DNA from 2 places in the Arthrobacter sp. FW306-2-2C-D06B genome. Region 2 is predicted to be linked to the other one. Evidence: riboswitches for the same ligand, from Rfam matches in the RefSeq annotation. Region 2 holds a riboswitch; the other holds the start of a gene.
The links. Region 2 has a riboswitch for cyclic di-AMP ahead of LFT47_RS04490 (M23 family metallopeptidase). Riboswitches for the same ligand answer to the same signal wherever they lie in the genome.
Positions count from the first base shown of each region.

Region 1: it holds a riboswitch for cyclic di-AMP, as region 2 does, so the genes downstream of both, LFT47_RS02980 (hypothetical protein) here and LFT47_RS04490 (M23 family metallopeptidase) in region 2, are expected to answer to the same signal.

Region 1 is NZ_CP084560.1:586,104-590,515, forward strand. Features, by position in the region: gene LFT47_RS02970 (ArnT family glycosyltransferase) at 1-449, opposite strand, end outside; gene LFT47_RS02975 (glycosyltransferase) at 446-1,798, opposite strand; gene LFT47_RS02980 (hypothetical protein) at 1,960-2,697, opposite strand; cyclic di-AMP (ydaO/yuaA leader) riboswitch at 2,700-2,873, opposite strand; gene LFT47_RS02985 (sensor histidine kinase) at 3,036-4,412, opposite strand, start outside.
Region 2 is NZ_CP084560.1:911,086-915,497, reverse strand. Features, by position in the region: gene LFT47_RS04495 (NlpC/P60 family protein) at 6-770, opposite strand; cyclic di-AMP (ydaO/yuaA leader) riboswitch at 776-943, opposite strand; gene LFT47_RS04490 (M23 family metallopeptidase) at 1,089-1,907, opposite strand; cyclic di-AMP (ydaO/yuaA leader) riboswitch at 1,910-2,117, opposite strand; gene LFT47_RS04485 (metal-dependent transcriptional regulator) at 2,244-2,939, opposite strand; gene serC (phosphoserine transaminase) at 3,188-4,318, shown strand; gene LFT47_RS04475 (MFS transporter) at 4,340-4,412, opposite strand, start outside.

The DNA.
Region 1 (4,412 bases), 320 kb from region 2:
AAACCGACCGCGGCCACGCCCATCAGAGCCTCGGGAACAAGCATGCTCAGGGGCGAGAAGCCGAAGATCCGGCCCACCAAGGCAGGGATCCACAAGGAAGCCGGCGGCTTGTCCACGGTGATGGCGTTGCCGGCGTCGAGCGAACCGAAAAGAAACGCCGTCCAGTCCTTGGTGCCGGCCTGGATGGCCGCGGCGTAGAAGGAGTTTCCGTAGCCGGTGGCCGCGAGGTTCCAGAGATACAGGAAGGCGGTGGCTACGAGGAGCCCGGCGGCGGATGGCCGCACCCAACGGGGCTGCCGGCCAAAGGCGTATCGCGTCCAATGGGGCGTGGCATCGGAGGTTGATGGGCCTGTCGAGCGACGGCCCTGGGGCGACTGGGTAGTTCCGACGGCGGCGGGCGAGTCGGGTCCGGCCGGTCCTGTGCTTGCGGGAGTAATCGTGGAGGTCATGATGCTGCCGTTTCTGTGCGCGATGTGGCTTGTGTGGTGGGTGCAGTCGCCTGCGCGGCAGGCTGTCGGAAGACCCAAAGCCGGAACAGGAGGAAGCGGACCGCGGTGGCGGCGAGGTTCGCCGCAACTACCGTGACGAGCTCGCCCCAGCGGTCCGGCGTCGTCGTACTGTGCACCAAGGCGAGTGCCCCGGAGGTAAGCGCGAGGCCGATCCCGAAGACGATCAAACCCTCGAAGTGGTGCCGTACGGGATTGCCGCCCTGGATGCCGAAGGTGAAGCGCCGGTTGGCACCGGTGTTGGCGATGGCCGTGACGAGCAGCGCCAGGAAGTTGGCCAGCTGCGGGTCCATGAAGCCGCGGCAAAAAAGGAAGATGAGCACATAGGCGAGGGTGGACGCAGCGCCGATTGCGGCGAACCGGACGAGTTGCCCGAAAAGGCTGCTGCGCGGGTTCTGCTCGGCGGTGCGGGACGACGCCGGGAGCGGCCCGCGCGCAAGTGCTGCGCGCAGTTCCGGAATGGGGATGCGGCCCGAGACGAGATCCCGGGTGAGCCGGACCATGCCGCGGACGTCGGCCAAGGCGGTGCGCACCACGTCGACGCTTGAATCGGGATCGTCGATCCAGTCAACGGGAACCTCGTGGACCCGGAGGCCGCAGCGTTCGGCGAGGACCAGGAGCTCAGTGTCGAAGAACCACGAGTTGTCCAAGGTGTGCGGCAGGATCTGCTGTGCGACATCCGCCCGGATCGCTTTGAAGCCGCACTGGGCATCGCTGAAGCGGGCGCCCATGAACGAGTGCAGCATCAGGTTGTAGCTGCGCGAAATGAACTCGCGCTTGGGGCCGCGGACAACCCGTGAGTTGCGCGTCAGCCGTGTGCCAATGGCGAGGTCCGAATGACCGGAGATCAGCGGCGCCAAAAGGGGCGCCAGCGCCGCGAGATCGGTGGAAAGATCCACGTCCATGTAAGCCAGAACCGGCGACGGTGACGCGAGCCACACCTTGCGCAGGGCGTTGCCGCGTCCCTTCTCCTCAAGATGGACAACCGCGAGCTCAGGCAGTTCCCTGGCCACGCGCTCCGCGATCTTCAAGGTGCTGTCAGTGCTCGCGTTGTCCGCCACGGTGATGCGGAAGCCATGCGGGAAGGATTCGCGCAAATGGCCGTGAAGCCTGCGCAGGCACTCTTCGAGGTCGCGTTCCTCGTTGAAGACGGGGATGGTGACATCGAGGACCGGGATGGCAGTGTGGGTGTCCACGGGGGCACGCCGCACCGTGCTGCGTTGGATGGGGATGCCCGGCGGCACCACCGCGGTGTCCTTCAGGGTTCCGGAGGTGGATTCGATGAGCGTCATGTATCCAGAGTGCCGTTGCAGAATATGAAGGCTTTAGGCGGAACCTGTGACGTGGCTGTGGATGCATGACCGGCGTGGCGAACCACCTGCCTCGTCAAAAAACGCAGAGGTCCGCCCCCTGAAGGGACGGACCTCAACGTATCTTGTGCGTGGCTGTTGGCTTAGTACCAGTTGTGGGCCAAGTGGAAGGACCAAGCCGCCGACGGCGATCCGTAGCGTTCCTTGATGTAGTTCAGGCCCCAGCGGATCTGCGTCTGGTAGTTGGTCTGCCAGTCGGCGCCTTCGGAGGCCATCTTTTCGGCCGGCAGCGACTGCCCGATCCCATAAGCCCCACTGGAAGCGTTGGTGGCAGTGGTGCGCCAATCCGATTCCTTGTTCCACAAGGTGATCAGGGCTGACATCTCGCCCTGTCCCCAACCGTAGGAGGGAAGGATGCTTGCGGCATAGGCCTGGGCGCCGGAGGGATCATCAACGGCGACGGGTGCGGCCGGGGCCGCCGGAGCAGGAGGTGCAACGGGGGCGGGGGGTGCCACGGGTGCGGCCGGTGCGGCGGCCTGGGGCGCGACGGCGGCCGGAGCGGGGGCGAGTGCCTGGCTCGGTGTCGCCGCGGCGCTCGGCTTGGGGCTTGCGCTCGCGCTCGCCGACGGCGGGGCTGAGTGATCCGTCGTGCGGGATTCGGACGTGCGGCTCATGTCCTGGGCATTAATGGCTTGTCCGGCGGCCTGGGTGGCGGCACCTGCGCCAAGGAACACGGCAACGACGCTGGCAACAACCGCCATGCGCTGGCCGGTGCCGAGGTTCGAGGCGGCTCGCCTCAGCGTGGAACGTGACTTGATATTCCGGGCAGGTTCGCCGCGGTGGCGCGCAACAGGGCGCGACTGATTCCTGGAATCAGACATGGTGTTTGCCTCTCGACGCCTGCGGAGTTAGCTGTCGGATTCGGATGAGGTCATCCGGCCGTAGCCACAGGGAATCGTGGCGGTACGGCTTCACCCCTAGGGCTGGCTCAACATGAGCGCTTGCCCGGAGACCTGGGTCCCCCGTCTCTGCCTGGACTGTTGGGCACCGGGGAGGGGCAGAGCTCGGCGCCTACCCGGCGGTGGCCGGAATTATCCAGCGCACCCATTCGACGGTACAGGAGGATCTTACTTAAGTCACGTTTAGGTAACGGAGGTCACGACGCCGGTGCGTCGACTTGCGCTCCCGCGCACCTGCGTCGTGACTCCAGGGCCGCCTTTCAGGCCGTGGCGGTCCGGAGCGCCGGAAGCCGCACCGCGAACTCCGTTCGGCCGGGCCGCGACGCCACTTCGACCGTGCCGCCGTGCGCCTGGACAATGGATTCCACGATCGACAGGCCGAGCCCGGACGTGCCCTCGGAACCGGAGCGGGCGGCGTCGGCACGGGCAAAGCGGGAGAAGATCCTGCCCTGGAATTCAGGCGCGATGCCTGGCCCGTTGTCGGTCACGGTGACCACGGCGCTGCCGTCGGCGGAACGCATGACGCCCGTGACCACGGTGGTTCCCGCCTCCGTGTGCTTGCGGGCGTTGGAGAGCAGATTCGCCAAAACCTGATGGAGTTGAGTGGCGTCGCCGCGGACCGTCAGGGGCTCGTCCGGGAGCTTGAGCTGCCAGATGTGCTCTGGGGCCATGACTTTCTCGTCGCTGACGGTCTCGATCACCAACTGTGTGAGGTCCACCTCGGTGAACTCGGGGGCCTTCCCTTCGTCCAGCCGGGCCAGCAGAAGGAGGTCCTCCACCAGGGTGGTCATTCGTTCTGACTGGCTCTGCACCCGGCCCAGCGACTTGCGCCCGTCCTCGGTGAACGTCTCGGTCATGCGCAAGAGCTCGGTATAGCCGCGGATCGCGGTCAGCGGCGTGCGCAGTTCGTGGGAAGCGTCGGCCACGAACTGGCGCACCTTTGTTTCGCTTTGCTGGCGCGCCTCGAGGGCGCTGGACACGTTGTCCAACATCAAGTTCAAAGCATGGCCGACGCTTCCCACTTCCGTGCTCGGGTGGGCCGCCGACGCCGGTACGCGCACAGCGAGTGCCACCTCACCGGCGTCGAGCGGAAGTTTCGACACCTTCGTGGCGACGTCGGAGAGTTGCTCCAGGGGGCGCATGGTGCGGCGGATGAGCACGGTTCCGGCCAGTCCGATCAGGATCAGCCCGCCCAAGGACACGAGCACCATGGTCCAGACGAGCGAGGCCTCGGTGTCCTCTTTCGAGGCGAGTGGCAGCCCTGTGATGACAACATCGCCGTAAGGGGTTTCGGTGGCCACGAGCCGGTAGCCGCCATTGGACAGGGTGCGATCAACCGGGCGGCCATCGGAGGGGAGCGCCGACAGGATTCGAGCATCGCTGGGCGACAACGGCGCACGGGTCGCATCGGAGGACAAGAATCCTGCGTCGCTGCTCACCTGACCGGCAAGAATGCGGGCATTCAGTGTGCCGATGCTCTGGCCCCGGGGATCCAAGGGATCCGGACGACCGCCGGGGTTGCCTTGCGGCGGGCGGCCGTGGGAGGCCTGCGCCAGTTGTTGGTCCAGCTGCTTCGTGAGGAACACATCCATGGAGGCATAGCTGACCACACCGACGGCACCGCAGATGGCCACGAG
Region 2 (4,412 bases):
GCTATTTAGCCACCAACGCGGATGAAGACCGGGCCGGAGCCAACGTTCACGCTGTAAAGGGCGGTGGTGCCGCCGTTCCAGCCGCCGTGGACTGCCATGCCGTTGCCGACATAAACGGCGATGTGGGCCATGCCCATGCCACCGTTCTGGTAGTAGACCAGGTCGCCCGGCTGCGCTTCAGCAGCGCTGACCGTGCGGCCAAGGGAGAGGTAGTCTGCCGGCCAGCCGTGGAAGTTGATCCCCACGGCGGCCAGGGAGTTCGAAGCCAGGGCGGTGCAGTCCTGGGCAACGCCAAGCTGTGCGTAAGCTGCGGCAGCAATTGCTGCGCCCTTGCCGCTGGCAACTTTCGTGGCGGGTGAAACAGCTGCGGTGACGGAGAGCGTCGAGGAGCCGGTAGCGGTACCCGTCGCAGCCTTCGTGGCCGGAGCAGCTTCCTGCGTGGCAACCGGAGCTGCGACAACCGGAGCAGCTTCGGTGGAGACCGCCGGGCGCTCGTACTTGATGGCCACGGAGGAGTCGGCCGAAATGCTGGCTTGGGCGATCGACTGGACTTCCAGTGCGGAGGTCGAAGTGGACTCGCGGGGGACGTTGATTTCTGCAGCGTTTGCTGCGATACCGCTAGTAAGCACCAGACCGGAAGCAGCTGCGATAACCGCTGCCTGACGGCCTACGCCGCCGGCGTTGCTGCCGACAGTCTTAGCGATAACGGCAAGCGAGTTGGTCTTGGTGACCGCGGCACGGTGGCGCGCAACAGTAGAGCGTGAAGACACGTTAAGAGGCCTCTCCCTATGCCCGCGAGGTAAGCTGTCGGATTCGGATGGGAGTCATCCGGCCACACTTCTCCCTCTCGGAAGTTGTGCGACTTAACCCCAAGGCCATCGGTGAAGATGACCAAAAGTTGGGTCCCCCGCCTCTGCCAGACGATGTTTTGCGAACGGAACCTCGAGCAGTGGCAGAGCTAGGCAATCCACTCGAGTGCATCAACTCTCTAAAAGTTGATGCGTCTTAGACGGTACATGAGTTTTGGCTGAATGTCACATTCAGGTCACGGAGCGTGACAAGCATGCGAGAGGCTTCCATCGGATTGGCTACAGCCAGCCCAAGGGGTCAACGACGTCGCCGTTGACCATGACTTCAAAATGGAGGTGGCAGCCCGTGGAGGCGCCGGTGGTGCCGCTCAGTGCGATGACATCGCCCCGGCTGACCGTCTGGCCCACCTGGACGTTGAAGGACGACAAATGGTTGTACGTGGTTTCCAGGCCGTTGCCGTGGTCCACCACAACGCGGTTTCCGCCGCCGTACGGATGCCAGCCGGCGAAAGTGACCTTGCCGGCCGCGGCAGCATGGACCTGGGTGCCGCACTGGGCCACGAAGTCCTGGCCTCGGTGGAACTCCCCCAAACCGCCCGTGATGGGATTCACGCGGTAGCCGAAAGGCGAGGCCGTTGCCAGGGTGTCCAGAGGCGCCCCCAGGGTGCCCTTGGAGGAAGACGTCTTGATAGTGCCGACGGACTGCGCACTCAGGAGCTGCTTGAGCTTGCCGTCCGGATCTGCCGTGGTGGAAACCGCAGCACGGCTGAAGTCGATCGTGGCGCTTGCCGCGGCGGGAATCTCAGGCTGGGTGCCCACTGCCAAGGCGGTCTGGTTCGACTCGGGCGTGGCCGTCATGGCGCCGGCGCCCGGCATGGCGACCGTCAGGATGAGGCCAGTAGCGGCAAGGGCCACTCCGGCCTTCTGCCCTGCTCCGCTCGCGGCGGCAAACTCGGCCATCTGCCGCAAAGGACCCTTGCGGCGGCGTAGTTCGCGATGGGGATCGCGGGGCCGCTCGTGCTCGACGGCGCTTATGCTCCGCAGCTCAGCAGTAGGACCGGACGCGCGCCTGCGGCCCCTGGTGTTCTGCGTGGTCAAGGTTTTCCTCTCTGGCAAGCCTGCGAAGTTAGCTGTCGGATTCGGGCCAGAGAGATCGTGGACCCGGTCCGCGCGAAGGGCGCGAAGCGCAAGCTCCCCGGTGGGGCCTTGCGCTGTTCGCACTTCAGCTGCGGACTTCACCCCAAGGCCGTCTTTCGACAGCCGATGGTGGTTCCTCCGCTTCTGCCAGTGAATGGACTAATCCACCTGATCCGCTGGCAGAACTCGGCTTCGGATCAGGTAACGCTTTGGTATCGGCGCCAATATTTAACTATAGGGGATTAAGCCCCCGCAGTAATAATTTCGTTATCTTTGCCGGCTGCCTCGCCTGGCCGGCTAGGAGATCGTGACAAACACGTGCGACGCAACCTCAGGCGGCAGCTCCAGCGCGCCGTCGATATCGGGCACCCGAACGGAGATGTACTCCCCCACGCGCTCCAGGGAGACCCTGGCGCCGGGGCGGATTCCGCCCTCGTCCAGCTGCACCAGAAGTTCGGGCTCCACCTGGATCGGTTCAGCCAGTCGACTGACGGTGACCCTGTTTTCAGGTGAGTATTCGTTCATCGCGTCAAGAAGATTGACCACGCCATCCGTAAAGGCGTGGGACGCGACTCCCCCCAGCGCTTCGAGTCCGGGAATGGGGTTGCCGTAAGGCGATTCCGTGGGGTGGTCCAGCAGTTCATAGAGCCGCCGTTCCACGCGCTCACTCATGACATGCTCCCAGCGGCATGCTTCATCGTGGACGTAGGCCCAGTCCAGTCCAATCACATCTGCCAGGAGCCGTTCGGCGAGCCGGTGCTTGCGCATGACCTCGGTGGCGCGTTTCCGGCCCGTTTCAGTCAGCTCAAGGTGCCTGTCGTTGGACACAATCACCAGACCGTCGCGCTCCATGCGTCCGATCGTCTGGGAAACGGTGGGGCCGGAGTGCCGCAAGCGCTCGGCGATGCGTGCGCGAAGAGCCACGATGTTCTCTTCTTCAAGCTCCAAAATGGTCCGAAGATACATCTCAGTGGTATCGATCAGATCCGTCATCCAGCTCAGCTCCTCGAGCGCAGTATCTTGCGTATTTTCGCCAGCTCCAAGCTTAGCTTATTTGGAATTACTCCGGATAATTCCGGCGCTTCTCCAGCGCCAGCCGAACAAGTGCTTTCCACGTGGCGGACTATGACAGCTTCGGTTCTGCCCCCGCCTGCGGCGTCAGGCAGAATTGGGGAGTCGAAGGGGCAGCTTGCCACCTGCCACGACCCATCTAGGCCGCTACTTCACCATTGGAGCATCCCGTGAGCGACAACAGCATCACTATCCCCGCCGATTTGCTGCCCAAGGACGGCCGCTTCGGCGCCGGGCCCTCCAAGGTCCGCCCGGAGCAGATCGAGGCCCTCTCCGCCGCCTCGACGACGATCCTCGGCACCTCCCACCGCCAGGCACCCGTCAAGAACCTGGTGGGCTCCGTCCGCGAGGGACTGAGCCAGTTCTTCCGTGCACCCGAGGGCTACGAGGTGATCCTCGGCGTCGGAGGCTCCACCGCGTTCTGGGACGTCGCCAGCTTCGGCCTGGTCGATAAGAAGGCCCAGCACCTCTCCTTCGGTGAGTTCGGTTCCAAGTTCGCTTCGGCAACCAACAAGGCACCTTTCCTTGAAGCATCGTCCATCATCAAGTCCGAGCCTGGTACCCGGCCGGTGTCCCAGGCCGAAGCAGGCGTGGACGTCTACGCATGGCCGCAGAACGAAACGTCGACGGGCGTGGCCGCGCCGGTCAAGCGGGTTCAAGGCAGCGACGACGGTGCGCTGGTCCTGGTGGATGCGACGTCCGCAGCCGGCGGCCTGGATGTCGATGTTGCCGAAGCTGACGTCTACTACTTCGCCCCGCAAAAGAACTTTGCGTCCGACGGCGGCCTGTGGCTCGGCCTCTTCTCCCCCGCCGCACTGGAGCGCGCCGCCCGCATCAAGGCAAGCGGACGCTGGATCCCCGATTTCCTCGATCTGCAGACGGCTATCGACAACTCGAAGCTCAACCAGACCTACAACACGCCGTCCCTGTCCACCTTGGTGACGTTGGACGCCCAGGTCCAGTGGCTGAACAAGAATGGCGGCCTGGACTTCGCTTCCGGACGCACCGCGGACTCCGCAGGCCGGATCTACGACTGGGCAGAGGCCTCCGAGTACGCCACCCCGTTCGTCGCGAACGCCGAGGACCGCTCCAATGTCATTGCCACGATCGATTTCGACGACTCGATCGATGCCGCAGCCATCGCCAAGGTGCTGCGCGCCAACGGGATCGTGGACACGGAGCCGTACCGCAAGCTGGGCCGCAACCAACTGCGCATCGCCACCTTCGTTGCCATCGAGCCGGACGACGTCACTGCATTGCTCGCCAGCATCGACTTCGTGGTGGGCGAACTGAAGAAGTAAGGAACTGCCGCGTTCGCGCGGTCAGGACGGGTCGGCGTCGTCCGGGAGGGGATCCCGGGCGGCGCTGGCCTCTTTAACCGCATTGTCCCTTTTA